Regions from separate parts of the Lacticaseibacillus zeae subsp. silagei genome, predicted to be linked through region 1. Evidence: a T-box and tRNA genes for the amino acid it is inferred to sense, from the RefSeq annotation. Region 1 holds a T-box; the other holds one or more tRNA genes.
What was found. The T-box of region 1 lies ahead of leuS (leucine--tRNA ligase). A T-box ahead of a tRNA ligase gene usually reads a tRNA of that ligase, here a tRNA-Leu.
Positions count from the first base shown of each region.

Region 2: it has a tRNA-Leu gene. The T-box ahead of leuS (leucine--tRNA ligase) is inferred to sense a tRNA for this amino acid. The anticodon was not compared.

Region 1 is NZ_CP132484.1:849,038-862,437, reverse strand. Features, by position in the region: gene LACZS1_RS04135 (hypothetical protein) at 174-608, opposite strand; gene LACZS1_RS04130 (NUDIX domain-containing protein) at 1,110-1,610, shown strand; gene LACZS1_RS04125 (NAD(P)H-hydrate dehydratase) at 1,607-2,431, shown strand; gene LACZS1_RS04120 (pseudouridine synthase) at 2,574-3,284, opposite strand; gene LACZS1_RS04115 (putative polysaccharide biosynthesis protein) at 3,289-4,932, opposite strand; gene leuS (leucine--tRNA ligase) at 5,412-7,823, opposite strand; T-box leader at 8,016-8,209, opposite strand; gene LACZS1_RS04105 (phosphatase PAP2 family protein) at 8,338-9,012, shown strand; gene LACZS1_RS04100 (DUF4811 domain-containing protein) at 9,092-9,817, opposite strand; gene LACZS1_RS04095 (MDR family MFS transporter) at 9,814-11,292, opposite strand; gene LACZS1_RS04090 (MerR family transcriptional regulator) at 11,413-11,904, shown strand; gene LACZS1_RS04085 (MDR family MFS transporter) at 12,069-13,400, opposite strand, start outside.
Region 2 is NZ_CP132484.1:1,370,712-1,389,098, forward strand. Features, by position in the region: gene nadE (NAD(+) synthase) at 1-633, shown strand, start outside; gene LACZS1_RS06525 (serine hydrolase domain-containing protein) at 746-1,909, shown strand; gene LACZS1_RS06530 (cation-translocating P-type ATPase) at 2,261-4,924, shown strand; gene LACZS1_RS06535 (hypothetical protein) at 4,984-5,421, shown strand; gene trpX (tryptophan ABC transporter substrate-binding protein) at 6,120-7,115, shown strand; gene LACZS1_RS06545 (ABC transporter permease) at 7,112-8,011, shown strand; gene LACZS1_RS06550 (ABC transporter ATP-binding protein) at 8,004-8,756, shown strand; gene LACZS1_RS06555 (SprT family protein) at 9,024-9,476, shown strand; gene LACZS1_RS06560 (GNAT family N-acetyltransferase) at 9,469-9,933, opposite strand; tRNA gene LACZS1_RS06565 (tRNA-Leu) at 10,036-10,121, opposite strand; gene LACZS1_RS06570 (ECF transporter S component) at 10,312-10,917, shown strand; gene LACZS1_RS06575 (M20 family metallopeptidase) at 10,963-12,105, shown strand; gene LACZS1_RS06580 (aldose epimerase family protein) at 12,199-13,017, opposite strand; gene LACZS1_RS06585 (restriction endonuclease) at 13,131-13,694, shown strand; gene LACZS1_RS06590 (TIM barrel protein) at 13,876-14,706, shown strand; gene LACZS1_RS06595 (hypothetical protein) at 14,703-15,002, opposite strand; gene LACZS1_RS06600 (thiolase family protein) at 15,540-16,721, shown strand; gene LACZS1_RS06605 (hydroxymethylglutaryl-CoA reductase, degradative) at 16,731-18,011, shown strand; gene LACZS1_RS06610 (hydroxymethylglutaryl-CoA synthase) at 17,995-18,387, shown strand, end outside.

The sequences.
Region 1 (13,400 bases):
GACAAAATAAGCCTCCCTGAGCAAAGGAAGCGAATCATCGAGACTGTGTAGACTGGAACTAAAACTGCTTGGCTCAAATACGATCAAAAATTGCAAAAATGTAAATGATTCCTAAAATAAGCTCGAACGCCTATCGTCAATACTGCATCTAAGACTCACGCCACCTTGTATCTTTATAAATCACTTATCTTTTTTGTGAATAGGTGTTGACCGTTTGCTGTAAGATATGGATGGGTGTGTCCATTGTTCGAGTTTTCTAGGCGCTTCATCACCAGTTGCGAAAAACCGTTATTTGTATAAAATTCACGTAAATGAGGTTCATCGTCAACTTCAACGTATAAAACAAGTCCACCAACCACTTCATTTGCAACTTTTATAGTTTTATACGCCAAACTCAATAATTCTGCCCCAGTAATAAGATGAATGTCATGATACTGAAAGTTTAATCCAAGCTGCCCTAGTAATATCGAAGAAACGGCGTAATTCTCTTGCTCTGTCCTGTAGCCCATCGGCATCAGCTTGCGTTGCACAGACTTCGAAAGTCCACGCCAATTCTTCTTTGATATGGTCAGTGGTTTAGATGAAATAGAAAAATAACCAACAAGCACGCTTCTACCTTTGTACGAACTGAACACAAGTGTTGTCCGTGCTAGCGAGATTTTTTCAAACTCAATGCAACGCTCATGTAAGAAATTTTTACGTCTTTATTGATTGAAGTAAAAGAGGAGAGGCTCTCACGAACCTGCTCCTCAGGATACTTTTTTATAATTCCATTTAGAGAAACGAGATCAAGGGCCAACTTTCGCCCTCTCATGTCCACTACCAAAAAAAGAATCAAATTTGGCAGTTTTACTTAAGTCAGTGCTTGAGTAATGTCGAACCCTTTGTGTCACCTCAACATCAACGCGCTTAGACTGTTGTAACGCATTAGCCAAAGCACTCGCAGTTTTCGAAGTGAATTTAAAATCTGTTTGAAAGCTCTTCGTAGCCATGACTAACATCCCTTTCAATCTCATACTAAGCAATATTCTTACTCGATTTCAGTATTACTGGAGATCACCCAAATGTCAATAAAAACACTCTTAACCTAAAAAGATGGAGGCGAACTAATGACACATAAGACGCACCGCGCATTTGGCTGCTATGGGATTGCAACCATTGATCAGCACTTGATCGTCATTCGTAAAAATGGCGGCCCTTACATCCACCGCTTTGATCTTCCCGGCGGCAGCTTAGACGGCCCTGAGCCACTTGAGCATGATGTTTTGCGGGAGTTTAACGAGGAAACGGGACTCACCGCCACGATTGATCGTCAGTTGGGCGCTACCAGTTTTGTTTATCCTTGGCAGTATGAGCACTGGACCATTAATCAACATATCTGCGTTTTCTACACACTCACGATCACTGGTGGTCAATTAGCTAAAACCGTACCGCAATTCATCGGTCAGGATTCGCTAGGCGCGCAAGCCATCCCACTGGAAAAATTAACTTGGGAGAACGCCTCGCCGCTGGTCATGTTTGCAAAAAGTTTCTTACAAACCGGCCAAGCAGATTTAACCACTAAAACATTTCGTGAATGGACCGTGTTAAAGGAGGGCTCTGATTCATGAAGCAATTAACAGAACAGTTAGCGCAGGCAGTTGTGCGGCCACGGCAACGCAATACTTACAAAGGTAGTTTTGGCAAAATCCTTATTGTCGGTGGCAACGCACAGTTCGGTGGTGCCGCCATCATGAGTGCCAGTGCGGCGGTTTATGCCGGCGCCGGATTGGTCAGTGTGGCGACTGATCCAGTCAACCGCAGCGCCTTGCACGCCCGCTTGCCTGAAGCCATGATTCTCGATGCTGCTTCGTCTGCCCTCGAAACGGCTATTCGTCAAGCCACGGTAATTGTCGTCGGTCCGGGATTGGGAACCGATAACGCTGCCTTGGCGATTTTAAAGCGGGTCTTTGCGGCAGTTGAGCAGACGCAGGCTCTAATCATTGATGGTTCTGCCATTACCCTTGTGGCTGCGCATCATCTCGACTACCCGAACGCGCAGCTCATTTGGACGCCGCACCAGGTCGAATGGCAGCGGTTGTCTGGCCTTGCACTCCCCGACCAAACTGTCACCGCCAGTCAACAGGCGGCCAGCAGCATCCCTGGTATCGTTGTGGCCAAAAGTTCCCAGACGCATGTTTTTGTTGGCGATGACGTTTACGAAAATATGGCCGGTGGTCCGGCAATGGCCACAGGCGGCTCTGGCGACACGCTAACTGGCATCATTGCTGCATTTGCGGGTCAATTTCAGCCACTGAAGCAAGCGGTGTTAGCAGCCGTATTCGTCCACTCACATGTCGCTGATATTGTCGCTATGAATAGCTACGTGGCATTACCTACGATGGTGATTCGGGAGCTGCCTGCCTATCTGAAACAATTGTCTGAATCTTAAAAAGGTTACCAACCAATTCAGAGCATTTCCTTCATATAGGTGGGCAAGTCAGATTAAAAGCGGCAGCAAGAGCAGATTTTTCCACTCTTGCCGCCGCTTTTTATTAACGCAAGCTTATTTACACACCAAACTAATCTAGCCGTTATTTGGATATCTGTGCCAACTGTGCCCGTTCTTCATCTGTCAACGCGCGATAGTCGCCAGCGGCCATATTTTCCGGTAAATGCAGCGGTCCCATCGCGATGCGGGTCAAGGCAACCACCTCGTTGTCGACCGCCAACAACATACGCTTGATTTGATGATACTTACCTTCCGTGATCGTCATTTGAATCACTTTATTGTTAGTTGCCGGCACCACCGTTACTTCTGCCGGAGCTGTTGTAAAATCTTCTAAAACAATGCCTTGCTCCAACTGACGCTTCATGTCGTCAGTGAGTGCTTTTGCCAGTGTAGCGGTATAGGTTTTGGCAACGTGATGATTCGGTGCCAAGAGTCGATGCCCTAAATTGCCATCGGTGGTCAGCAGTAACAATCCGGTCGTGTCTTTATCCAATCGCCCAACCGGATATAAACCAGGCCGGTAATCATGCGGCCGAATCAAATCCAGAACAGTTGGTTGCACCGGATCCTCAGTTGCCGTAATGACCCCTGCCGGCTTATTCATCAAATAGTCGACTTCAAGCGGTCCATCGGCTTGCGCATCGTTCACTTCCACTGCGACGCCCGGTAAAATATTGTAACCCGGATCTGTCACAAGTTCGCCGGCAACTCGAACGCGTTTATCACGAATGAGCGCCTTGACTTCTTTTCGACTACCAAATTGCAAATGACTTAAATACTTATCTAATCGCATAACATCACCGAATGTGTAAGATTTCGCGTAACCGACTGACTCGTTCGCCAATAATCATGTCTGCCAAGCGCGTTTTTAAAATTAAATAACCATAAATCAATACCCCGACACCAACCGCTACCAACAAAACCAAAGCAGCGCCAAACTGGCTTTGCGGGTTAATGATCATACCGGAAAAATTCACGATCAGGTAACAAACGGCGCACATGATCAATGAAAACGCCAGAATACCGATACCGCGGCGAATCGTTTGACGCACGTGAATATTGTACATCCGATTCGTTGAATACAGCATCAACAGGCTTGATACCGTCATGCCAAGCATCGTTGCGATAATCGGCCCATAGACATCGAAAAAGAAAATCATCGGCCACTGCGCGATGACTTTGACCGCCATCCCCACTAACATTTCCTGAATCGCCAGACGATTGTTGAACAGGCCCTGAAGAATCGCAGCTAACACCGTAAATAGGCCCAGTAAAATTGCTAAAATTGATGACCACTGTAATAGCCTGATGCCCAACCAATCCATATCACGATAAAACAAAACATACAAAGGACGCGCAACCGCCACCATCCCAAAGGCTGAAGGAATCATTACAATAAAGAACAGCTGTAAGGTGTTCGTGATTTGCCGCGCCAACCCCGCAACATCACCACGCGTTTTGGCACCGGCCAGCAAGGGCACAACGGTAATGGCCATGGCAACCGCCAAGCTAACAATAATCATAATCAACTTATTCGCATTACCGGCAAATAAGGCGTAGAACCGATCCAGTTGGTCCTCACTTACGCGATAAAAAGCCTTCATCATCGGGTTAAACGTATATTGATCGATGATGTAGTAAATGTTAATCGTCGAATCCATGATGATGAATGGAATTGCCTGACGCACCACATCCAACAAAATCTCGTTGACGCTGATGTTCAGAGCCTGTTTACTTTGCGCCTCTAACGCATCTAAGCGCGGCTTTTGCTGAACAAAATACACAACCAATAGACCGAGTCCAAAAACTGCGCCAATAAACGCCGCAAACGTTGAATGAACCACCGCATCTAAGTAATGATGATTGCCGGCAACCATAATCGCATACGTCATCACCAGCATGTACAAAATTCGGGCGACCTGTTCAACAAACTGGCTGATCGCGCTTGGTGCCATTTCATTGTACCCTTGGAAAAAGCCGCGAATCAGACTCAACGATGGGATTAGCAGCAACGGCCACGCCAACGACCGGAAAACCGGGATCATCCGCGCATCCCCTGCCGCTAATAACGGTGCCAAAAGCCACATCGCACCGCAAGACAAAACACCCATAAGAAGCATGGCGATTGTCCCATGATAAAAGAGGCGCATGCCCGTTTTATACTCGCCCATCGCGTTGTACCGGGCAACTTGCTTGGAGACCGCCCCTGGAACACCCGCGGTTGAAATAATCAAAAACAGACTATAAATCTGATAGCCCTTGGTAAATAAGGCATTTGCCGTTAGAAAAGCTGCACCGAGCCAAATACGCCACGGAATGACATAGATGGCTCCTAAAATCCGCGAAAAAACACTGCCGGCAGTCATCCACGCCGAACCGCGGATCATTTTTTCCTTGTCTGAACGCGGCGGCTGATTACCGCTGCCCAGCAAATTTTCCATGATAAGCTCCTGTCGTGTTGCGTAATCCTTTATATTTTAGGCAATCCGCGCCTCACTTGCAATCTTTCCCGGATTTCTTTGGTGAATCAAAAGAAAACTTTGATAATTGTCGATAACACAATTATTAATATGATACCACGCCAAAGGAAGTTTAAAGACCGACTTGGCGTAATAGTCTGGAATGACGGGCTTTGTTTGGGGGGTTAACTTGTGTTTATAGTTGTTAGGGGGCTGGTTGATGCTCGCCAGCGCAGAAGCCTGCGTGTAAGGACCTTGGGTGCAATGGCCTAAGCCCGGGCCATCACGCCCAAGGCCACTTACACTCCGGCTTCTAACCGCGCTGACTCGCGCTCAAAAAAATCAGTCCCATCGACCCTCTCAGTCTTTGGCACCGATTTTGTTTTGCTGGAACCTAACGTTGAATGGTTGTCGTAAGATCTTGACGTCACGGATCTTCAATAACTCGCAATATCATCTCATTACTTGGCCACGATGTTGATGATTTTTCTTGGAACCACGATGATCTTTTTAATGTCCTTACCAGCCGTGAACTTCTGGACATTTTCATTGGCTAGTGCGGCTTGTTTGATGTCATCGTCGGATTCGTCAACATTGGCAGTGATGGAACCGCGGAGTTTGCCGTTGACTTGGACCATCATGTCGTACGTATCGGTCTTGAGCTTGCTTTCATCGTAAGTCGGCCATGGCGCATATGTCAGGCTGTGATCGTGGCCAAGTCGTGACCAGATTTCTTCCATCAAATGCGGGGCGATCGGTGCGAGCATTTTGACAAAACCTTCGACATACTCTAACGGCAAATCGTCGTCTTTGCGTGCGGAATTGATGAAGACCATCATCTGAGAAATTGCCGTGTTAAAATGCAAGGCTTCGTAGTCTTCGGTTACCTTTTTAACGGTTTCGTTATAAACCTTGTCCAAACGGCCGTCGTTGATGGTTGTGATGCGATCACGCAATTTGCCTTCGTCATCGATAAAGGCACTCCAGACGCGATCCAGGAACTTGCGCGCACCGGCCAAGCCCTTTGTGGACCACGCGATGCCGGCATCCAGCGGGCCCATGAACATTTCATAAAGGCGCAGCGTATCGGCGCCGTATTCGTCAACCACATCGTCAGGGTTAACGACATTACCCTTGGATTTACTCATTTTTTCATGATTGTCGCCCAGAATCATGCCTTGGTTGTACAGGCGCTGGAATGGCTCTTTATTCGGAATCGCGCCGATATCATAAAGGAACAGGTTCCAGAAGCGCGCGTACAAAAGATGCAGGACCGCGTGTTCAGCGCCGCCAATATAAAGGTCAACCGGCATCCACTGCTTGAGCTTGTCGTAATCGGCAAGTGCTTCTTTATTGTGCGGATCGACAAAGCGCAGGAAATACCATGAAGAACCAGCCCATTGCGGCATCGTGTTGGTTTCTCGCTTACCTTTGCGCCCGTTCTTGTCGACAACATTGACCCAGTCCGTCAAATTGGCCAATGGACTTTCACCGGTGCCACTCGGCTTGATATCGACTTCCTCAGGCAATACCAGTGGCAGTTCATCTTCCGGTACCAGCGTGGTTTCGCCGTCTTCCCAATGAATGACCGGAATCGGCTCGCCCCAATACCGCTGACGGGAAAAGACCCAATCACGCAACTTATAATTGACTTTGGCGCGACCAATCCCCTTATCTTCCAGCCAGCTAATCATCCGATCAATGGCGTCCTGTTCGTTTAAACCATCCAAAAATTCGGAATTGATGTGAACCCCATCGCCAGTGTAGGCTGCCTCATCAATATTGCCACCTTCGATAACCGGCTTGATTTCGATCCCAAATTTTTTGGCGAAGGCATAGTCACGATCATCATGCGCCGGTACTGCCATGATTGCCCCAGTCCCATAGGTTGCCAAGACATAATCCGAGATCCAGATTGGCAGTTTTTCGCCATTAACCGGATTGGTAGCATAAGCGCCGGTCCAGACGCCGGTTTTCTCTTTATCCAGCGCGGTCCGATCCAGATCGGACTTATGTGCAGCTTCCTCAACATAGGCATCGACAACTGCCTGCTGCTCCGGAGTCGTAATCTTTTCAACCAATTCATGCTCAGGCGCCATCACCACATAGGTTGCGCCAAAAAGTGTGTCCGGACGCGTCGTGAACACGTCGAATTTTTCCTGACTGTCAGTGACTGCAAAGGTAATCTGCGCACCGGTGGATTTACCAATCCAGTTGCGTTGCATCTGTTTGATCGATTCCGGCCAGTCTAGGTCATCGAGATCGGCAAGCAGTTTATCCGCATACGCCGTAATCTTCAGCATCCACTGCCGCATTGGTTTGCGAATGACCGGAAAGCCGCCGCGTTCGGTTTTACCATCGATAACTTCTTCGTTAGCCACAACGGTTCCTAAATCCGGGCTCCAGTTAACCGGCACTTCTGCTTCATAGGCCAACCCATGTTTATACAACTGTTCAAAAATCCATTGCGTCCACTTGTAGTAATTTGGATCTGTCGTATTGATTTCGCGATTCCAGTCGTATGAAAAGCCAAGACTATTAATTTGACGCTTAAATGTTTCAATGTTTTGCTTGGTGAAGGTACGCGGATTGTGTCCAGTATTCAAGGCATATTGCTCAGCCGGCAAACCGAATGCGTCCCAGCCCATCGGATGCAACACGTTGAAGCCCTGCATCCGTTTCATCCGTGCAACAATATCCGTTGCCGTATACCCTTCCGGATGTCCAACGTGCAGGCCTTGACCTGACGGATATGGGAACATGTCTAACGCATAAAAATTCGGTTTTTTCGGATCAGTCGTGGTATTAAACTCGTTATGTTCTGCCCAATAACGTTGCCACTTCTTATCGATCTTATGATGATCATATGCCATTTCTTTACCTCCTGATTATTTTGTGAGCGTGAACCGGCGCGCTTAGGGGTCGGAGTGTAAGCGGCCTTGGACGTGATGGCCCGAACTTAGGCCATTGCGACCAAGGTCCTTACACGCAGACTCCTGCGCCGGTGAACGCGTTACAACGTGAACTGGTTCACTAATTTTTCAAACAAAAAACCGCCCTATCTTCATTAGGACGGCTCAGCCGCGGTACCACCTAAGTTCTGTTTGCACAGCGCTCGAAGGAGATAACGGTCCGACCGGCTGCGATTACTGGCTTCACCGCAGCAACTTCAAAGGCCAGTTCAGTCTTAGCATCGTCAGGCTCGCACCACCGCCTGCTCTCTGATCCCCGCATCGACTTACTACTCCTTTGTTCGTTTGATGATTGCGTCAATCATAGCAAAAACCTTAGATGTGTTCAATGGTCTTTATGCTATTCTGTTCATATTAGTCATTTTCTTCGCGCATTCATCACAATTTATAGCGCTTAATTTTGGGGAGGTTTGTTTTGTTACATCGTCGTTCACTACCGCTCTGTCTTTCAGGAGCTGCATTGATCATTTTTATCACCCTATTGGTCGGCATTGTCACCGACGCCAATTGGATTCATACGGTCGATCAGCAAGTTATCGCTTTTGTAACCCATTTTCATGCAACAACGCTTAAGCCGCTGCTTCTCATCATTACCGAGTTAGGAAACCCGAGCATTTTAGTAGTTTTAACCATGTTGCTGGCAGCAGCGCTTTTACTTTGTCGTTATCGGACTGCTGCCGTGTTTACAGCGAGCGTTGGCGCCATCATGGGGGTGCTCAATGTCAGCATCAAATATCTGATCCAACGGCCGCGGCCGTTCATCGCGGATCCGCAAATTCGCGCCTTAGTCAAAGCTAGCGGCTTTAGCTTTCCCAGCGGACATTCCAGCGGCACCATGATGTTTTATGGCACCATCATTCTTTTGGCGTGGGCATTGTTTAAACATACGACTAGCAAATGGTTGATCACGATTCCGGCAGTCCTGATGATCGGTCTGACCGGTTATTCACGTATCTTTGTCCGGGTCCATTATCCGACTGATGTCTTTGCCGGCTTTTCGTTGGGATTCGCCTTGTTAATGCTGAGTTGGTGGTTTTTCAGCCCGTATTTGTCTCGCCAGCATCAACGTAAGCAAAAAGCAGATCGCTGAGTAAAACTCGCCATCTGCTTTTTTAATATCATAAGTTGACTGTGGTTGCCTGCATCGATGCACCACATATTGTCACTACCTATTTGTGTTGTTGCACATCCTGCACGGCTTGTTGAATCAGCTCTTGTTGCACGGCTTTTTGTGCCTGCTTCATTAGCGTGGTTTGATCGGCCGCCAACTTAGGATCGGCTTTGATCAGTTCTGCTGCTTTGGCTTTCACCTTTTTCGCCAAGGCGGCTTTTTGCTGCGCAGTTGGGTGCTGCAATGCTTTTAACTTGCTGCTAAGTTGTTTAGCCTGCGTCGTGGTCAGAACGAACCAGCTTTTGGGAATGGCGAGCTGGTTATGCTGAGAGACGAACTGGCCGGCGCCTTCATGGTTGAATAGCGCACCATAAAAGGCATTTTGGTATTCCCACCGCGTCGTCTTACTAGTCAAGGAAGCCGTCGTATCAGAAGTTTTAACAACCTTGTTACGCACGGCCAGGTCAGCTTTGGTATGCACGGCCTTTTTCTTAGGATCCGTTTTGTAAATATAAACGGCATGTTTACCGGCAGTCCCCACGGTTTGCTTCAAAAGCATCGGCATTTGCGCATTAGGTGATGCGGTATAAATGGTCTGCTCGTCGGTTGTTGTCCGCTTAACCATCCCAAAATGGGCATTATCATTCAGCGTGATGAGCAACAAACTGCCCACGACGCCAATACCAAACACGATGATCAATGCGGTGCGTTTAAGCGAACGGTGCATCATGATGAAACTAAGATAAAGGCCAATGACCATCAACCCTAAAAACCAAAGAATCATGCCTTCACCTTCTTTTCATCTTTAATCGTCACTTCTTGCGACATGGCATGACTATTCAGGAAGAATGTCAGAATCCAGCCGACAAGACTAAACCCGACTGCCAGTAAAAAGGCTGCGTGGTATCCATTGAGGGTGGCATTGAAAAAGTCTTGCTTATACTGCAACGGATTGCTTTTTACCAAGCTGGCTGCCGGTTTGGCGAGATTGGTGACGTTTGACAAGACTGAGATCAAAACGGCCGTCGTCATCGAAGTCGCAACCTGCCGGACCGTGTTGTTCACCGCCGTGCCATGGCGAATCATGTCAGGCGTCAACGCATTCATCCCATTGGTCGTCAATGGCATCATGACCATTGAAATTCCAAACATCCGCACGGCATAAATCACCGTAATGAAGATTGACGGGGTGTTGGTCGTCAAGAAGAAATATGGCAATGTCGCAATCGTAAGCAAAAATAGTCCTAATTGCGCCAACCGTTTTGCCCCGATTCGATCGAATACCTGGCCAGTGACCGGACTCATCACCGCAATTAAAAGTGCCCCCGGCAACAGTGTTAAGCCAGATTCCAGCGCGCTTTTACCGTGAATAATCTGTAAATAAAGTGGCAAAATCATTTCAACGCCAACCATCGCCATGTTGGCAATCGTACCCAAAACGGTTGACAGCGCAAAGATTTTACTCTTAAACACCCGCAATTCGACAAACGGTTCTTTTAAATGCAACTGCCGATAGCCAAAAATCACGATGAAAATAAGTCCCACGGCAATTGAACCAAGCACCATCGGATCACCCCAGCCATCGTTTCCGACTTCGGAGAATCCGTACAGCAAGGCACCAAAACCAATGGAGGATTCGATCAGTGACGGCACGTCCAATTTGGGATTCGACAGTGGCAAAACATTCTTGAAAAAGAACAACGCTGCGATGAGGACCAAACCGGCAATCGGAAGAATCATCCCGAACAAGACCCGCCAGCCGAAATTATCAATGACATATCCGGAAAGGGTCGGCCCGATCGCCGGCGCAACGCCGATGGCAATGCCGGCCATCCCCATGGCGGCCCCGCGACGATTTGGTGGAAAAATCGACATCATAATATTTTGCAATAATGGCATCGTGATCCCGACACCCAGAGCCTGAATCAAGCGACCCGCCAATAAGACCGCAAAACTATTGGCAATAAAGGCGACCAGTGTGCCAACAAAGAACGTTCCCATGGCACTCATATATAACCATTTGGAAGGCACCTTCGCGCTCAAGTAGGCCGAAACCGGGATCATAATCCCATTGACCAACATAAAGCCAGTCGACAACCACTGTACCGTTGCGGTCGAAATGTCGAAGGCTTTCATCAACGTCGGAAACGCAGTGGAAAGGATCGTCTGGTTCAGTACTGTAATAAACGTCCCGACAATGAGCGTGATGACCATCATAGGGACGTTGACCTGCTTCCCGTTGATATCTTTAACGTCCATAACTTCGCCTGATTTCTTTATAATATTTCGTGCTTTTCATATCACATAATGTAATATTGACAAGATAAAATATTACAATTAAACTGATTAGTTGTCAAGGCAAAGGAGGCAGACCAGGCCATGGGACTTTTCAATGAACGATTACGCTCACTCGATATTTCGCTAGGTATCGGCGAAACCAGCCGAGTTACCGGGGCCACCCCGACCCAAATCCGCTATTGGGAAAAAAAGCATCTGATCCAGTCACATCGCCACGAAGCAAATGGCAACAAGCGTTATTCGCTGTCTAATATCGCGTTGATCGTCATGATCAAGTCCATGCTGGATGAAGGCTACACCTTAGCCAAGGCCAGTGAAGAAATCGAAAAGTCACACCAAAAAGCCGATATGCTTCACGTCCTAATGAGCACCCGTTTGCAAGGCATTCAGTATGACGATCATCAAACTTTTTTAAATTTTGGCCCACTGGAAAATGACCCTAGTTTTGATGTCATTGCCGTGGTTCAGGAAAACACCGCCAAGCTGTATAAAAAAGCCATCCAGCCACCTATGCCACCGCATCAAGGTTCGCTTCCCGAAAATAAAGATGATACAGGTAGGTCAACTTTATAAGTCCGCGGTGGCAGAACTGGTATCAGCAACCATTTTCAGACAAAAACGATCCTCGAGAGCAATACAAAATTTGCTTGTTCTCGAGGATCGTTTTTTTTACTTTGTCATATAGCGCATTGGCTGGCTTTTACCATCTCGCAAGCTCAGATTCTTTTACCAAGGATTCAAGCTTCCTCGTCAGTTTCCTGAGTCGTTTCTTTTGACAGAACCTTTTTTGCTTCAAAGTGGTTCGCTATCAATGCCAGCGCAACGATCACAATGGAGAAGAAATAGATATTGTGGAGTCCTTCATAGAGAATCTGGCGAAGTGTCGGTAAAACGGTGGCAGGTAAATTCTGCGCCGTATGCGGATTGATGAGTTCATTAAGCATATTGCTATTTAATCGGCCATCAGCCGCAACGCCTTGTGTCAGTCGTAAGTTGAGAACAATGCCATAAATCGACACCATCAATGTCTGCCCCAACGTCCGTGATAATGTGTTAAAGCTCGTTGCAACTCCTACCTGATCAGGCGCAACAATGGCCTGAGCCGTCACAGTCGTAATCGTAATCACCAAGCCAAAACCAAATCCAAGACTGCCAGCTACCAGCAAGAAGACAAAATAAGGCGTTGATTGCGGGACAAGCGCCAAAATGAGACTACCGCCAAGTAACCAAATCATGGCACCGGTCAGGATCGGCTTAGGCTGGAAGCGGCCAAGCAGCTTGCCGGCAACAAAGGAACCGACAACCCACATTAACGAGCTTGGGGTCACGGCAAAACCACCGAGGGAAGCATCCATTCCCAGAATGCCTTGAATCCACATCGGCATATACACTTCAAAACCAATCACGAATCCTGAAATCAGCGCCGCAATCAAATTGTGAACGACAAACGTGCGGTTCTCAAACAACTTAAGGTCGATAATCGGATCAACCGCATGTTTTTCCGCTTGCCAGAATCGCCAAAAGCCAAAAGCCGCCACAATGGCCATGCCGGCAATTTGCCAAAGTGCGTTAGGTTCGGCAAGCGCCTGAAAACCGTACATCAGCGCCAGCAAGGCAATCAGTAACCAAGCCGTTCCGCGAACATCCAGCGGCTGCCGCACCTGACGCCGATCTTCTTGCAAAAAGAACCAAACAATGCCGAACGTCAGCAAGCCCAGTGGCACATTGATGAAGAAAATCCAGTGCCAACTCAACTGGTCAACAATAAACCCGCCAAGCAACGGGGCAATCACCGAGGCAATTCCCCACATTGACCCGTTAAAGCCCAGCATTTTGGCCCGTTTTTCAAATGGATAAATGTCCGCAATGATCGTGAAAGTCACCGGCATAATGGCCCCGGCACCAATACCCTGGATCGCCCGGAAGATGATCAACATGATCATTGACTGCGATAAGCCAGATAATAACGAGCCGATGACAAAAATCGTCAGGCCAATTAAGAAGACTGGTTTACGGCCGATTTTGTCACTTAATTTACCATAAATCGGCGTCGCCATGGCGTTGGTCAA
Region 2 (18,387 bases), 520 kb from region 1:
CAGGAGATGCGCGCCGAGACTGGCGATCAAGCGTATCAATTTGTCGCCGTTCGTCTACCTTATGGGGAACAAGCCGATGAGGCGGACGCCATGGCAGCGATTGACTTCATGCAGGCAGACGTGGTTAAACGGGTCAATATCAAACCTAGTGTCGATGCCATGGTCGCGGCAGTGGAAGCCGACGGATCAGCCATTTCCGATTTTAACAAGGGCAATATCAAAGCCCGGATGCGGATGATTGCTCAATATGCGCTTGCCGGTAATATGTCCGGTGCCGTCATTGGTACGGATCATGCCGCGGAAGCTGTCACTGGTTTTTATACCAAATTTGGTGACGGTGGTGCTGATTTGACGCCGCTTTATCGCTTGGACAAACGCCAAGGTGCGGCGTTGTTGAAGACGTTAGGCGCACCGGCACATCTTTATCAGAAGGCGCCGACTGCCGATCTCGAAGACAATCGGCCGGCTTTGCCAGATGAAGTTGCCCTGGGCGTTAAATACAAGGACATCGATGATTATCTGGAAGGTAAGCAAGTGAGTGACCATGCTGCCGAGACGATCGAACGTTGGTACCAGAAAACCGCACATAAGCGCCATCTGCCGATTACGGTTTTTGATACTTTTTGGAAATAAGCATGGCAAACAGCCAACATCGGCGAAGTTTCGCTCAAAGGTGTTATGGCTGTTTTTTTGCGCTGGTTTAAGGTATGCTTTGGTACACATGGCAGTAGGAGGTTGAAACGCAGTGCGTCATCGTTGGGCTCTTTGGTTAGGCATTGTGACATTAAGTGCACTTTTATTAGGCGCTGTGGCTTTTGTTTGGCAGAAGAAGATAGCTATTCCGGATAGACAGGCTAAGGTTTTGTCGTCGCAGCGGCATGAGCAGGCGACTCACCGTGAAGCCGTGCAAACAGCAGCAACGCATTTTGATGAGCGTCTGGACCGGCCGATCGACACATCGGCAGGCAAATCGTTCAAAGAAACCTTAACAAACGATAAATTTATTGGCAGTGCTTTGATCATCAAACAGGGTGAAATTATCTTCAATGGCGGCGTGGGTTACGCCGATGCCGCAGCGAAACGCGTTAATGGGCCAACGACTTTGTTCCAGATCGGATCGATCCAAAAAGCGGTCACTGCAGTTGCCGTCATGCAGCTGGCTGAAGAAGGCAAGTTGCATTTGGATGATCCGGTTGGCAAGTATTTATCCGGCATCAAAACCGGTGATCAGGTAACATTGCGCATGATGATCGATATGCGTAGTGGTTTTGCGCTTAAAAAGTATCAGCCTTCCGTTATGGACGATGCCGGTATTATTCGCTGGGCAATCGGCAATATGACCTATTTACCGCAGCGAAACTACGCGTACCAGGCGGTTAATTACCAATTACTCGCCGGTGTGGTTGAAAAAGTCGCTGGCCGTTCTTATGAGCAGCAGATCAGAAAGACGATTATTGACCGATTGGGGCTTAGACACACCGGATTCTTGCCGGGAATGCTGACAGATACCAACCGCTCATTGACGTACACGGGGCCGGTAACGAATCCTTATCAAACCTCCATTGGCGAACCAGAACTGTGGTACAACCGCGAGCTGGGTACCGGCAATATGTATACGACTGTTGCTGATTTGTATCGATTGCTGCGGGGCATCGATGATGGAAAAGTTTTGCCATTATCAGCGTTAAAGACCTTGCGCAATCGCGATGACGGGGTTTATACGGCAGGCATTTATAATCATAGCGATTTTTACTCAACGAATGGCACTGTGGCCGGGCAAATGGCATCAACTGCTATTAGCCATGATGGCAAAGATGCGGTGATTTTGTTGAGCAATTATAATTCACATGCGCTCAATCTTCACGATGAAGCCGTTCGCTTGTTCCAAACGTTGCGGCAAAAGGGATAGGCCGCCCTGTTTGTGAATTAGTTCGGCTTGTTGAAAAAACGCGCTCACTGGCGCAGGAGTCTGCGTGTAAGGATCTTGATCGCGATGGCCAAGCCCGGGCCATAACGCCTGAGGACACTTACACTCCGACTTCTAAGCGCGCCCGTTCACGCTCTTGGGCTTGCGCAAGGCTGCTTTGACCTGATATACTTGAAGCAACATAGGGGAGTAACTAGCAGAGCTTTTCTGCGACAACATCACCAACAAGGCTATGTCTGGTGTTGTCTTAAATAGTGAGACTTATGGATCTACTGCTGGTAGGCCATAAGTCTCTTTTTGGCTACCGGCCCAAACAAAGAAGGAGGCACTATCTTGGCAAAGAAACCGCCATATGCATTAAGCAGTCAAGAAGTTTTGCAAGAAGAACAAACCCAATTGACTGGACTATCTAAAGAAACGGCACAAACCCGGTTGGGTGAAAACGGGCCGAATGAACTGGCTCAGGCCGAAAAAAAGAGCATGTTGGCGCGCTTTTTGGATCAGTTCAAGGATTTCATGATCATTGTTTTGCTTGCTGCTGCTTTGATTGCCGGGTTCCTGTTGAGCGAATGGGCAGATGCCGGGATTATTTTGGCTGTTGTGTTACTGAATGCCGTTTTCGGCGTTTTTCAGGAGAGTAAGGCCGAAGAAGCGATCGATGCCCTCAAGGAGATGTCGACGCCGAATGCACACGTTCGGCGTGGCGATCAGGTTTTGACGATTCCAAGCAGTCAGTTGGTTCTCGGCGATATCGTGTTGCTGGAAGCCGGTGACGTGGTTCCGGCCGATTTACGGTTGGTGGAGAGCGCCAATCTAAAAATCGAAGAAAGTGCCTTAACGGGTGAAAGTGTGCCGGTTGATAAATCCACGGCACCACTGGACGCTGATGACGTTGGCATCGGTGACCGAACCAATATGGCCTTCATGAACAGTAATATCACTTACGGACGTGGTGTCGGCGTCGTTGTTGCCACCGGAATGAAAACTGAAGTCGGCCGGATTGCCGGGATGATCAATGCTGCAGAAGAAACCACGACCCCGCTGCAGGAAAACCTTAAGAGTCTGGGTAAGACGCTGACCGTGATGATTCTGGTCATTGCAGTCATTGTGTTTGCAGTCGGTATTTGGCGGAATGCGGCAAGTCTGCCGGAAATGTTCCTGACGGCGGTGTCCTTAGCGGTTGCGGCTATTCCTGAAGGACTGCCAGCAATTGTAACGATTATTCTGGCACTGGGAACCCAGAAAATGGCCAAGCGCCACGCCTTGGTCCGCAAGCTGCCAGCTGTGGAAACTTTAGGTAGCACCGATATTATTGCCAGTGATAAAACCGGAACGCTGACGCAAAATAAAATGACCGTTGAAAAGGTTTATTACGACGGTCAGCTAAATAATGCCAGTGACGGCATCCACGGCGGCAATCCGCTGATGACCATTATGAATTTTGCTAATGATACGCAGGTTCAGGATGATGGTAAATTACTGGGGGATCCAACCGAAACCGCGCTGGTCGCATATGGGAAGACCCAATCGTTTGATCTGAATCACGCCTTGGCAGACGAACCGCGGATCGATGAAGTACCATTTGATTCTGAACGTAAATTGATGTCGACCCTTCATCGGCGGGCAGATGGCAAGATTCTGGTGACAACCAAGGGTGCGCCGGATGAATTGCTCAAGCGGGTGACTGAATTGGCCACCGGTGATCAGGCAGCACCGATGTCTGACAGCGAACGTGATGCCATTTTAAAGGCCAATAAAGATATGGCTACCCAGGCTTTGCGGGTGTTAGGCATGGCGTATAAGGTCATTGATGCAGTTCCTGAACCGGTCAATTCGGAGACAGTTGAAAATAATCTGATTTTCGCCGGTTTGGTTGGGATGATCGATCCGGAGCGGCCTGAAGCAGAAGCAGCGGTTGCAGAAGCAAAATCAGCCGGGATTCGGCCAATGATGATTACCGGCGATCACCGCGATACTGCTGAAGCAATTGCGGTTCGGCTGGGGATCATTGATCAAGGCGATGATGATGCTGTCATTACCGGCGCCGAACTTGATCAGCAAAGTGACGAAGAATTTGCCAAAAATGTTGGTAATTACAGCGTTTATGCACGAGTGGCACCAGAGCATAAAGTTCGTATTGTCAACGCCTGGCAGAAAAAAGGTAAAGTTGTTGCGATGACCGGTGACGGTGTCAATGATGCGCCTGCTTTGAAGGCCGCCGATATCGGCATTGGCATGGGGATCACCGGCACAGAAGTTTCCAAGGGTGCCTCTGACATGGTGCTAGCCGATGACAACTTCGCCACGATCGTTGTGGCCGTTGAAGAAGGCCGAAAAGTCTTTTCCAACATTCAAAAGGCGATTCAGTATCTGTTGTCTGCCAACCTTGGCGAAGTGTTGACGTTGTTCATGATGACCATGCTTGGCTGGGATATCCTGGCACCGGTGCACATTCTTTGGATTAACCTGGTGACGGATACCTTCCCCGCGATTGCTCTTGGGGTTGAACCGACAGAGCCGGGGATCATGAAGCAAAAGCCACGCGGTCGCAAATCCAACTTCTTCTCAGGCGGCGTCGGTCCAGCGGTCATCTGGCAGGGTATTCTTGAAGGCCTATTGACCTTAGGCGTTTACTGGTTTGCCATCACGTATCCGGTTCACAGTGGTCAAGCAGCGATGCATGCGGACGCTTTGACGATGGCGTATGCTACTTTGGGCTTGATTCAGCTCTTCCATGCCTTTAACGTCAAAAGCATTCATCAAAGCCTCTTCACAGTCGGTGCCTTCAGAAATAAAGCTTTCAACTGGGCGATCCTTGCCTCCTTTGTGTTGTTGGCTGTCACCATTCTGGTACCGGGATTCAATGGACTATTCCACGTAACAACGCTGGATTGGCACCAATGGTTAACGGTTTTAAGTGCCGGGGTTACCATGATTGTGCTCGTCGAAATCGTCAAGATCTTCGAACGTGCTCGGCGTAAGCGGCGCGGTCTGTAAATCTTCAGCATTCGGAAAAAATTGATGGATTAGTTTTCAAGAGAGGATTCGTGCTTTTCATGAACAAGCAACAAATTAAAATGGCGCACTATGGTACCACGATCAATGATGTGGTGGAACAAACCCAGGACAATCAGGAAAAGATGGCGCCTTTGTTTGAGCCATTACGTGAAGCGATTGATGCGGGCAAATTGGCCGATTATGATCAGGACACCTATGATGACACGCGGGTCGTGTTTCGTGAGGGTACCGATGCATACAAAAAGTTACTCACTCGATTACAAGAAGTCGCGGTTCCTGCACGGTTGGTCGGGCCACACCGTACACTAATTCACAACTTTGCGGCCTTCACGGAGGCGTGTGAAGCTATGACCGAAAGCCTCAAGTCTGACTTAGAAGTGGATGTCACAGCGTTTAATGCAGCCGAAAAAGCGCAAGACGAAGCGATCCAAAAATTCACCAAGCAAATTCAAAAGATTTCAGCGATCTTACAGTGATTTTTCTTCGTGAAAAGGATCATTTTCGCTTGACATGAGAAGTTTGCTCACGTATCTTTAATTTACCAACTTATTTCAAGTTTAAACGAATGGAGGAAACCAACATGAAAGCACTGCTTACCTTAAAAACTTGGCAAAGCCAACTTTAGGTAGGTTGCAGACGCAACCTGCCAGACGCGCAGGTTGTGTCTATGTTGGCTTCTGATCAATTTGTCCGCATAGATACCCCACAACGGGACTATGCGGTTTTTTATTTGCCGCGAAGGTCTAAACCTGCCGCGGCAATTTTTGTGTGAGCGTGAGCCAGCCCGGTTAGAAACCGGAGTGTAAGTGGCCTTGGGCGTGATGGCTGGGCTTTGGCCATTGCGACCAAGGTCCTTACACGCAGGTTTCTGGGCTGGCGAACGCGTTATGGAAAGCTGAGCGTGAACCGGCGCGCTCAGGGACCGGAGTGTAAGTGGCCTTGGCCGGGCTTTGGCCATTGCGACCAAGGTCCTTACACGCAGGTTTCTGCGACTGCGAACGCGTTATAGAAAGTGGAAGCAGGATTTATCGACTAGACGTCATTAGAACTAGCTGCCATGGTTGGAAAGGCATGAGCCATGGCGACCACAAGGCCCTTACATGTCGATAAACGTCTCACGGACACAACCACATCACCACCACACCAAAAAATCACAACAATTGGAGGAACCCGCATGAAGCGAATGCTTGGATTGATCATCATCATCTTCGGCTTTTTAGGCATTGCCTATTTTCAAAGCGGTACGACAACGCAACGGACGCAAACAAAGCCAACAGTAGGAATTTTACAGCTGACGACTCACCCGGCGTTAGATGCGATTCATAAAGGCATTATTTCAGGACTAAAAGATAAGGGTTACGTTAACGGAAAAAACATTAAGATCGACTTCCAGAATGCTGAAAATGATCAGAGCAATCTGAAGTCAATGTCGGAACGGTTTACCCAAGAAAATGCGGCGGCCACTGTGGGAATTGCAACACCGGCGGCTCAGGCACTGGCCAATGTTAACCAGAAAACGCCGATCATTCTTGGGGCCATTACCGATCCTGTGGCGGCTAAATTGGTCAAAAATGTCAAAAAACCAGGTGGCAATATAACCGGCGTTTCGGACCAGGCGCCGATTGCAGCCCAACTAAAGCTGATTCGGCAAATCATGCCGGATGCTAAAACGCTGGGTGTCATTGCCACCTCTAGTGACGATTCGGCTCAGACACAGGCTAAAATGGTCGCAAAACTCGGGCCCAAAGAAGGCTTTACGGTAAAACGGTATGCGATTAGTTCTACCAATGATTTAAACCAGGTGGCAAGCCAAATGGTCAGCCAAGTTGATGCGGTTTTCGTACCGACTGACAACACGGTCGCCAGTGCCATGCAAACGCTGGTTGCGGCGGCCAATGCGCGTAAAGTGCCGATTTTCCCGACTGTCGATACAATGGTTAAACAAGGCGGGGTCGCCACGATCGGGATCAATCAGTTTCATCTAGGTGTCGTAACCGGACACATGTTGGCGGATGTTTTAAAAGGCAAAGCCAAACCCGCAACGACGCCTATTCATTTTGAAAAAACTGGCGAGCTTATTTTAAACGAGAAACAAGCAAAACAGTTAGGGTTGACCTTACCTAGTGCGTTAGTCAAACAGGCAGAGACGAAAGGAACGGTGATCAAATGAGTTTAGGCGTTTCGGCAATTGGTCAAGGATTACTTTATGGATTAATTGGTTTGGGATTGTTTTTGACTTTCCGTGTGCTTGATTTTCCTGATATGACGGTTGAAGGGACTTTCCCGTTTGGTGCGGCAGTCGCGGTCAGCGCGATTACCCATGGCATTTCGCCGATCATTGCGACACTGCTTGCTACCGGAGCGGGGATGCTGGCGGGCTTAGCAACAGGCTTATTAACCACAAAGGGACGGATTCCGGTCTTGCTCGCTGGTATTTTGGTTATGACCGGTTTGTTTTCGATTAACTTAAGAATTATGGGGCGGGCGAACTTATCCTTGTTGCACCAAGCCAATCTTTTTCAGGAATCGTTTTTGAAGGATCTGCCGCCATACTTTAACAGCGTTGTGATTGGGCTGGTGGTTGCGGTCGTTGTAGTCGGATTACTGATGCTGTTTTTAAACACGCAGTTGGGCCAAGGCTTCATTGCTGCCGGAGATAATCCGAACATGGCGCGTAGTTTGGGGATCGACCCTGATCATCAAATGGTGCTTGGCTTAATGGTTGGTAATGGACTCGTTGGGCTTGCCGGTGGCTTGTTAGCACAGAACAATGGCTATGCGGATGTCAATATGGGCATCGGGATCATTGTTATCGGTCTTGCCGCCATCATCATCGGTGAGGTCGTTTTCGGCGAGCTGACCTTGTCGCAACGGTTAGTGGCCGTGATTCTGGGCAGTATTCTTTACCGATTTGTCCTGCTAGTGGTTTTGGCGCTGGGATTCAACGCCGACGACCTGAAATTGATTTCGGCAGTAGTCCTAGCTATTGCCATCATGGTGCCGCAAATCGATCATCAACTGCGATTACGGCGAGTCTTACAAAAAGGGGTGCAGGCACATGGCTGAATTAATATTGGATCACGTCACAGTCAACGTCCCGGTCGCAACGGAAGTAAAAACGTTACTTCAAGACGTCACGTTAACGGTCAAGACCGGTGATTTCGTAACGGTCTTAGGCCATAACGGCGCCGGAAAATCGACGCTGTTTAACGCCATTACCGGTGATTTGCCGGTGAGTGGAGGAACGGTGACCTTAGCGGGTAAAAAGTTGAATGGGCAGCGTCCGGAGCAACGGGCGCGTCACATTGCCCGAGTCTTCCAAGATCCGAAAATGGGCACGGCCCCGCGGATGACAGTTGCAGAAAACCTGCTATTAGCCAGTCACCGTGGCCAGCGCTTAAGTTTGCGCTCGCGGGGACTTAATGCGCAAAAGGATCGGCTAAAAGAGCTTGCGGCCACAACCGGCAACGGTCCGGCTGAAGCGCTTGATAAGCCGACTGAACAGCTTTCCGGCGGGCAACGGCAGGCACTGAGTCTGTTAATGGCCACCATGCGCGAGCCTGATCTGCTATTACTTGATGAGCACACGGCAGCGTTAGACCCGCACACGAGTCAATCAATCATGGCACTCACCAATCAGATTGTTTCGGATCAACAATTAACCTGCTTGATGATTACCCATCAAGTCGAAGATGCGTTACGTTATGGCACACGCTTAATTGTTTTGGATGCCGGCCAAATTGTGACTGATTTTGATCAAAAGAGAAAAGCCGCGCTAACTCGTGACGATGTTTTGGCGTTCTTTAGCTAAAGAATATTTTTTAGTTAACTGAAGCATTCAAGTAAGTTCGTCTCGGCGCATTATGAATGCGGGGCGCGTGAGTCAGATTCAATTTTAGAATGACGAAAAAATCGGTTCCGGATGATCGTGCACATTAATCATGCACGAACCAATCCATCTGGAACCGATTTTTGTATTGTTGGTATAGATTGTTTGTGAGCAGGTTAGCGGTCAGTGTCGATCGTGCAATCGCGCATGACTTGATGTACACTGTTGGCTCGGAGGTAATGTTCAACGATGACAAACCAAGAACTGCAGGCACGCGTGGAAGCTATTTCTATGGCGGCATTTCACCAACCGTTCCGCCACCGTGCCATTTTCAATGCGCGGCTTAAAACAACTGGTGGCCGGTTTCATCCAGCTGACATGAATTTGGACTTTAACCCCAAACTCTTTGCCGCTTATCCCTCGGCAATCACCGATGGCATCATCAAGCATGAACTGGTGCATTATCATTTGTACGCCCAGCATCGCGGGTACCAACACCGCGATCATGATTTCCGCCAATTACTGGCAGCAGTTGGTGGCTCCCGCTTTGCACCGCCGCTGCCCACGACTGGTCGGCAATACATCTATGTTTGTACGCAATGCGGCCGGCAGTTCGTTCGTCGTCGCCGGATTGACGTCAGACGGTATGCCTGTGGCCACTGCCGAGGTAAGTTACGACTACAAAAAACGGTGATCAACTGAGTGGCTTTTGTAACGTTAAATTGACTGGTTCAAAACCGGCCTTGGCGTATACTTCACGAGCCGTCTTATTAGCACTGAGGACATTAAGTTGGATAAAAGATGCCTGGTGACTTTTGGCAAAAGCCGCAACCGCCGCCATCAGCTGCTTCGCCAAGCCGCGATGACGCTGATCAGGGATGACGAAGAGATCGATGAGTTGGGCAAAATGTTGCGGCACGAATTCAGGACTGGCACTGGTTTGTGCTAAGACAACCAAGGCAAAACCGGTAAGTTTCCCCTGACTTTCGGTCACAAATAACCGGGCAAGATCGTTTTGCAGATAATCGGCAAAATATTGGCGGTTATCAGTGGCTAATGGTCGATACGTGTCCGGCGCCAATGTCGCCATTTCCGTTGTAAGCTGTTGGTAAAGATCCACGATTGCAGACAGATCAACAAATTGGGCTTCACGAAGCATTTTAAGTTACTCCTATCCATTCGAATTAAGCGGTTACGGATAACCAATCATTAAAAAAGATCCGATCAACAAGTTATCGTTGTTGGTCGGATCTTTTTACGCTGCGGGCAAGAAGACTCGAACTTCCATGAGCAAAAATGCTCACAAGATCCTTAATCTTGCGCGTCTACCAATTCCGCCATGCCCGCATGGCTATTTAAACACAAGAAATATTATAGAAAATCAGATGATCAAAGTCAACAAAAATTTACTATTCGGTTCAACCCGCAGAGTGGCGAAAAGTTGACAAGTCCTGACTGAAAGCTGAACTTGTTTGGTGCTGCTTGGAACGTGTATAATCTGATAGAGCTAACTGTAAACAAATAGGGGGTGTCCAGCATGACGCGTCGAGGGAAAGCGTATAACATTGCTATTATTGGAATTCTCGGTGCTTTAATTATCCTCCAGGCTTATATTCCGATGGTGGGTTATGTTCAGATTTTTCCAGCTTGGCCTGCCATTTCAACGATTCATCTGACCGTCATTATTGGTGGCATTGTTCTAGGATATGGCGGCGGTGCCAGTCTTGGCCTATTATGGGGATTGACGAGCCTGATTCGTGCTTACACATCAGCAACCGATCCCGTGACTTTATTGCTTTTTCGTAATCCGATTATTGCATTGGTGCCGCGCGTCATGGTTGGTCTTGTGGCGGCGTTTATCTTTCACCAAATGTTTAAGCGTCACCAAAGTGCGTTGGCGCAAACCGTCAAAATGGTATTTGCCGGCGTGGCCGGTGCCCTGACCAACACACTTTTAGTTATCGGGTTTACCTGGTTGCTTTTTTCGAGCAAGGCCGCGCAAATTGTACCAGGTGCCAACGCCTCCAATCTCGGGTGGCTGTTGATCACGGCGCTGGCCATTAACGCAGTTGCTGAAGCTTTGCTAGGTGGTATTGTCACACCAATCTTAGGGCATGCGTTACTACGTTTTCGGCGAAAATAGCTTTAGAATCGGTAATCATGAGTTTTGAGAAGCGGAGGTTTTGGATTGACAGATGAAGAGCAGCAAGTCGTTGATTTATTGAAGGCAATGGTACAAGTGCCGAGTGTCGGCGCAAGAGAAGGCCAAGTTGCCGATTTAATCGAAACTTATTTGGCTCCTGAATTGCAGGCAGGTTTGATCAAACGGGAGCGGATCACGTATGCGCCCGGACGCGATAATCTGGTTTTGACCGTTGGCGATCCAAATGCCGAACGGTGGCTAGGTGTCGATGGGCATATGGATGTCGTCGATGCTGGCGATGAATCCAAGTGGCAGTTTCCGCCGTTTTCAGGACAGGTAAAAGACGGCAAGTTATATGGCCGTGGGGCAACGGATATGAAATCCGGTCTGGCAGCGGTGGTTGTTGCTTTGAAACAGGTTGCGCATACGCACTTGGATCACGGCATTCAGTTGATGGCCACGGTCGGTGAAGAAATCGATAATTATGGCGCCAGGCAATTGGCCGCAGCGGGTTATGGCGACCGCCTTAATGGTCTTTTAGTGGCAGAGCCTGGCAATAGCAACGTGGATGCGGCTGAGCGCGGGATTATCGATTATACGTTGACGGCGCATGGTAAAGCGGCCCATTCATCGCGACCGGATCTTGGGGCCAATGCGATTCACGGTCTGTTTGCGTTTGCCAATGCGGCATTGACCGCAACAGCGCCGTTGCAGGCCAAGGATGATCCGATTTTGGGACATGCTACGCACAATATTGATATTATTCATGGCGGGAACCAGATCAACTCGCTCCCTGAGTCTGCCTATCTGCGTGGCAATATTCGCACAACCATGATTGCCGACAATGATGCGTTTATTCAGGCGCTAAAACAAGCAGCGAAAACGCCTGTGCCAAAAGGTGTGCATCTGTCACTTTCAATTGACTCAGTACTGGGCGCGGCTGCTGCTTCGCCTGACAATGCCTTGATTGAGGCAGTTCAGCAGGCACGGCAACGTATCGGACTCGATCGCGGGGCAGTGGCGTATCGGACCGGGATTACGGATGCGGCCTTGTTCCATCACGATGGGTTGGATCTGGCAATTTATGGGCCGGGAAATGATACATCACATGAGACCAACGAATATGTGGCGCTTCAAGATGTTTTTGACAGTGTGAAAGTTTATAAAGATGTTTTCCTGAACTATTAATCAGAATATTGGCAATCAAAAAACCTTGTGCGTGCATGCGTACAAGGTTTTTTGATTAACTAAATGCGTTGGCTGTTTGCAATTGAGTCTGGTTTACGACTTCTGCCGAATGCCTAGGTGATATTCAGCATGATGGTGCCATGTCGCACCTGCCGGAAGTTCCCAGGCTTGTGCCTGCAGATTAGCTTCAGGGGCAAAGCCGATTGCCACATGGGGCTGTCCGAGAATGCCGTTGAAGTTGTTTTGCGTACCAATGTCGGCGAACGGATCGATTCGGGTAGCTGACGCATCAGTCAGGTAATGGAGTTGCCAGTCAGCGGCTGCCAAACCATAGTCCTGCTCGGAATAAACTTTTGGTTGCTTTCCAATTGCGGTTGGCTGAGAGGCAATTGTTAATTTAGCCTGCATCATCGTTTGCGCGGGATCAGCCGTGAGCAACCAAGGCAATACCAGGCGGGGATGTAAACGAATTGAAGCGCTGGTTTGGATCGCCATGTCAATTGTCCAGACGTTTGCGTTGTTGAGCCGGTGGGTAACGCTAAGTTGACGCGTGCCAGGTTGGCCATCGGCACCTTCTGGCAAGTCTAGCGAGAACGTGATGACTAAATCAGGATCCTGACTGGTTTTCACCGCCCAGTTCCAGTTTTGCCATGCGCCAGAGACATTGGCTTCGGCTGGTTGTAGCGGACCGGTCATGGCGCCGAAAAACCCTGGCTGATGCAGATAGTCCTCTAAAGTGACGAAGCCAAGCAGTAAGTTAGGGTCGAACCCGGTTGCATTAGGCAGACGAACCTGTTGAACCCGGGCACCGAACGTTAAAAAGCGTAAGGTCATGTGATGATCATTCACCAAAGTATATTGGGTGATCCGTTCCTGACCGACTTTGGCAAAAATTTTGGCACTTAGTTTCATGGCGAAAACGCTTCCTCTCTCAATAGTTTAAGCCTACAGAAAAATTGCTCCAGATTCAATGCAATCATGACTTGAATCTGCTAGGCTTGATAAGGAAAGAGAAGGGTGGAACCATGAGAACGTTACTTAAGAAGGCCTATCAATTACTGTGGGCACTGTTTATTCTGGCACTTGCTTACAGTTTTTGGGCTCGCGACATTCTGCCCCGGCAGTTGCGACCATATGGTGATCCGGCAAGTTTTGTGATTATTAGTCTGTTTGTGGTGGTGAATGCCATCTTGCTTTACCATCATCATTTTCGCTTCCGTGATTTGAAAATGGAAAATGTCGACATCATGGAAGGCGAGAAATTTGAGGAGTTTTGTGCATACTTGTTGAAGCGAAACGGGTTTAAACATATTCAACTGACACAAGCTTCCGGTGATCAGGGAATCGACATTATCGCCCGAAAGAAGGGGCAGTCCATTGGGTTTCAATGCAAGCGGTATACCGGTTTTGTCGGTAACAAGGCAGTGCAAGAGGTTTGGGCTGGCCATCAATTTTATAAACTTGATCAAGCTGCGGTGATCACCAATAGCGATTTTTCCGATTCGGCAATCGCCTTAGCAGATGATCTGGGGGTCATGCTGATTGATCGTAAAAAACTCAAGCGACTTATGAGAAGACTGCCAAGTTGAGGTGAGTGTGAGCCGGCGCGCTTAGAAGTCGGAGTGTAAGTGGCCTTGGGCGTGATGGCCCGGGCTTAGGCCATCGCGACCAAGGTCCTTGCACGCAGACTTCTGCGCCGGCGAACGCGTTATGACGTTATGGTAAGTTGGCAACTGTGTGTGATCAGTTTGAGGAGGCAGCGGATAATCAATGTTACTGGGATTAAAAGCTAGTACAGATGAACGTCAGATTCGTGATCGGTTACAGTACCATCCTAACGTATTTGAATTTCACTTAACTGAAAATGATTTTTCGGCTGAAGGATGGGCCCATTTTTTAAAAATGGTGACTTGGGTTCGCGGCCAGGTGCCTACAGTGGTTTTCCATCATCCGATGCGATTCCGTGGTCAACGCAATGAATTAGCCATGAATCCAACCAAGTATCCGACGCGTTATGATTTTATGATGACTAGTTCGATTAAACTCATGAATCTGGCCAAAAAGGTGAATGCGACGGCGTTGATCCATGGGGGTTATCGCGTGGATACACCAGGCGATTATGCCGGGTGGACGGATGTTGCCAAAGCGCAGGATGTTGCTTTAGCGCGGATGATTGCGTTTGCTCAGGAGGCACCGGGACACGTTGTCTTTGAAAACTCCATGTCCCCCATTTTTCGTTATGGTGATCCTGATTTTGAGGCACGGATATTGCGTTGGCAACTACCGCTAGCTTATGATACCAGCCACACCTTCATCACGCTTCACGGCGATAATGATCGGCTCATGGCCAGTCTGGCGAATCTAAAGCCTTTGGTTCGGCACTATCATCTTGTCGATTCGATGGGCAAAACGCATGACAGCCTGCCACTGGGGCAAGGCCGGATTGACTGGGCGCGGGTTTTGCCGCTGCTCAACCCTAAGGCCAGTCGGATTTATGAAATCGGATTGAAGGATCAATTCAACTGCGAAGAAATGATTGCCAGCCATCACTATTTAGAAAAGGTGGCCGAGGAATTAGCCGCAGCCAAGCATCCAGCCTAATTAAGTATTAAACCGTTCTGGCGCTTGATGAACCCAAAAAGAGCGCGTGGCCCATTTGCGTCAGTCAAATACAAAAATCGCGCTTGGAGGTCCGGCTTTTTCAACAAGAGTTGCAATTCCCAGACTCGTAAAGGCGCTTTGCGGGTCAAGTTGGGTTTAAAAATCAGTTGTGGCTGATCGTCCGCGGTTGTCAGGATAAAATCATCAAAACGGCTCGGTGTCGGTTGCGTGTCCAGCAACACAGAGGCGTTTTTGTTTTGGTCGGCTAACAAAGCGAGTAAATCAATCACTCGCATGATGATGCCTCCTTTCTGACAGCAAAAGTTAAGGATTCATGAAGACGGTTGGTGCTTATCAGAACAATCGCATACAATTTAAGCAAGCTTAGTTTGATGAACTTAGAAGAACTTGCGCAGGTTTTATGGGTGCGAGCTTCTGCCTATGTCTCATAAAACGCGTTTTCAGTCGCAGAAATCTACGTGTAAGGACAAGGACCTTGGTTGCAATGGCAAAAAGCGGCATCACGCCCAAGGCCACTTACACTTCGGCTTCTACCCGCGCCAGTTCGCGCTCTGCTCATAAACGCGTTCGCAGTCGCAGAAATCTCCGTGTAAGGACCTTGGTCGCAATGGCAAAGAGCGCCATCGCACCCAAGGCCACTTACACTCCGATTTCTAAGCGCTCCTGCTCACGCTCTCTAAATTATAGCTCACTGTTTTGCTTTTGAGACTGTGATAAACTATAACGGTTTGTCTGAAGAGCACGATTCGACTGGAACAGGGAATTTTCTCCAGGCGGATGGTGTTGAATTGTTTGTATTTTAGGAGGTCATCATGGAAGAAGTTGTCATTCTCAGTGCCAAGCGAACGCCGATTGGGAAGTTGGGCGGCGAGCTTGCTGGTGCCAGTGCGGTCGATTTGGGTGTTGCAGCGGCACAGGCAGCTATTAAAGCGGCGCGGGTTGACCCTGAGCAATTGGATCAGGCTATTTTCGGGAATGTCTTACAGGCCGGTTCCGGTCAGAATGTGGCGCGGCAAATTGCGTTAAAAAGCGGGATGGCAAACCGTTCCACGGCCATGACGGTCAATGAAGTGTGCGGATCCGGATTGAAGGCGATTCGACTGGGGCAGGCGGCGATTCAATTAGGCGAAGCCACCGCCGTGTTGGTTGGCGGCACAGAGAGTATGAGCCAGGTTCCTTATTACGCAGAAGCCATGCGTGCCGGTCATAAATTTGGCGACACGGCATTTGTTGACGGACTCAGCCGCGATGGTCTAAATGACGCCTTCAGTCAGCAACCTATGGGGATCACCGCGGAAAATATTGCCACGCGCTTTGAGATTAGCCGTCGCGACCAAGATGAGTTTGCCCTGCGCTCACATTTACGCGCGGCAGCGGCAGCGGCTGAAGGTCGATTTAAATCGCAGATGGCGCCAGTCACGATTGCCGGTCGCCATGGCGATGTCACCGTCGAAACGGATTCCGCCATCCGTCCAGACACTTCGCTGGCTCAGCTAGCTAAACTGCCGCCGGTTTTTGAAGTGGGTGGTACGGTGACGGCCGGCAATGCAAGCGGCATTAATGATGGTGCGGCGGCTTTGGTTTTGATGGCCAAAAGTAAAGCCGAGCAACTAGGACTACATTATTTAGCGACGATTACCGATTATACTGAAGTCGGCATTGATCCGGATATCATGGGCTATGCGCCTAAATTGGCGATTGATCAATTGCTTCAGACCAATGGCACTTCGATCGCGTCTATTGATCAAGTAGAACTTAATGAAGCCTTTGCCTCCCAAAGCGTTGCGGTGATGCGTGACTTGGGCTTAACCGATGAACAGGTGAATATCAATGGCGGTGCCTTAGCGTTAGGGCATCCGCTTGGAGCTTCCGGTGCGCGCATTATGGTTTCATTACTTTATAACCTAGCTGAACGCGATGAAAAAACCGGCATCGCGGCTTTGTGTGTCGGCGGTGGTATCGGCATTGCGATGCAGATCGTCCGGCAGGTTTAGGAGGACGTGATGAAATTTTATGAAAAAATGCCTGAAGAAAGGCGTGCGCAATTGATTCGCGAAGGTTCACTGACGCAGACGGATGCCCGTTTATTCGCAGCAACATCTTCACTTCCTGCCACGACCGAAGCACGGTTGATCGAAAATTCAATCGGTGAATTTTCACTACCTTTAGGAGTCGCACGCAACTTGTTAGTGAATGGCCAATTGCATCAGGTGCCGCTGGCCAACGAAGAACCTTCTGTTGTAGCAGCTGCCAGTAATGGTGCGCGGATTGCTGCGGAAAATGGCGGGATCGCGGCACGGGTTGATCCGCATCAGGTAGTCGCTGAGGTGGTTTTGACAGACTTAGCCGATTTGGAAGCTGCCAAGCAAACGGTTTTGGCCCATCAAGCAGACATCAAAGCGGTCGCGGCAGCCGCCCATCCTTCCATGATTCAGCGTGGTGGCGGGTTAGTTGCAGTTGCCGTGTCAGTGTTAGCCAAACGTTTTTTGAAGATTCGTTTAACCCTTGATCCTAAAGAGGCGATGGGCGCCAATTATGCCAATACGGTAGCCGAAGCAGTTGCAGCAGTGATTAAAACCTGGCTCGATGGAACGATTTTGGTCAGTATTTTAACAAATGCCCCAGCCGAGTTAGTGACCGCGACGGTGCAACTGGATCCGACGACCCTTGCCACGAAGACAGTGCCAGGTGAGGTGATTGCCAAAAAAATCGTGCAACTTAGCGAATTGGCTTTTGTCGATCCGGAACGGGCCGTGACGCATAATAAAGGGATTCTTAATGGCGTTATTGGAGCAGTTTTGGCAACTGGCAATGACACGCGGGCAGTTGCTGCGAGTGCGGGAGCTTTTGCGGCTGCCAGCGGTCAATACCAACCTTTGTCGCGCTGGGTGATGCATGCCGGTAAGTTAGAAGGAACCTTGCAAATGCCGTTGCCGCTTGGAGCGGTCGGTGGCGCAATCGGTGCCTTGCCACTGGCACAAGCTGCCCGCCGGCTTGGTGGTTATCGCGATTTAGCCACTATGCAGCAGGTGATTGCGGCATTAGGCTTGGTCCAGAATCTTGCGGCATTGCGGGCACTGGCCGGTCCAGGGATTCAAGCCGGGCACATGAAGTTGCAAGCCAATGCCTTAGCGATTGCGGCTGGTGCTGACGAACATGAACTTCCGGCGCTGGTCGCCGCATTACGGGAAGGGCAAATGGACCTGGCACATGCCAAAACTTATTTAGCAAACATTCGATCAAATCAGAAAGTAGGCCAATCAAAAAATGAAAATCGGGATTGATGCCATTGCAATGGATACACCGGGCTTTTACGTCGATTTAGTGGAACTCGCAAAGGTTCGGGGAGATGAATCGGACAAATACACCATCGGCATCGGCCAAGATGAACAGGCGGTACCGCCTTCAAGTCAAGACATTGTGACCATGGGCGCCAATGCTGCAGCGTCATTGGTGACCCCGGCAGTCCGGGACAGCCTGGGAATGGTGCTGGTCGGAACCGAAAGTGGCGTGGATGCAAGCAAGTCGGCTGCTTTGTTTATTCATCAGTTGCTGGACTTGCCTGAATGGGTGCGCGCAGTTGAATTAAAAGAAGCCTGTTATGGCGGCACCGCGGCTTTGATGATGGCACGGGATTACGTGGCCGGACACCCAGACAAA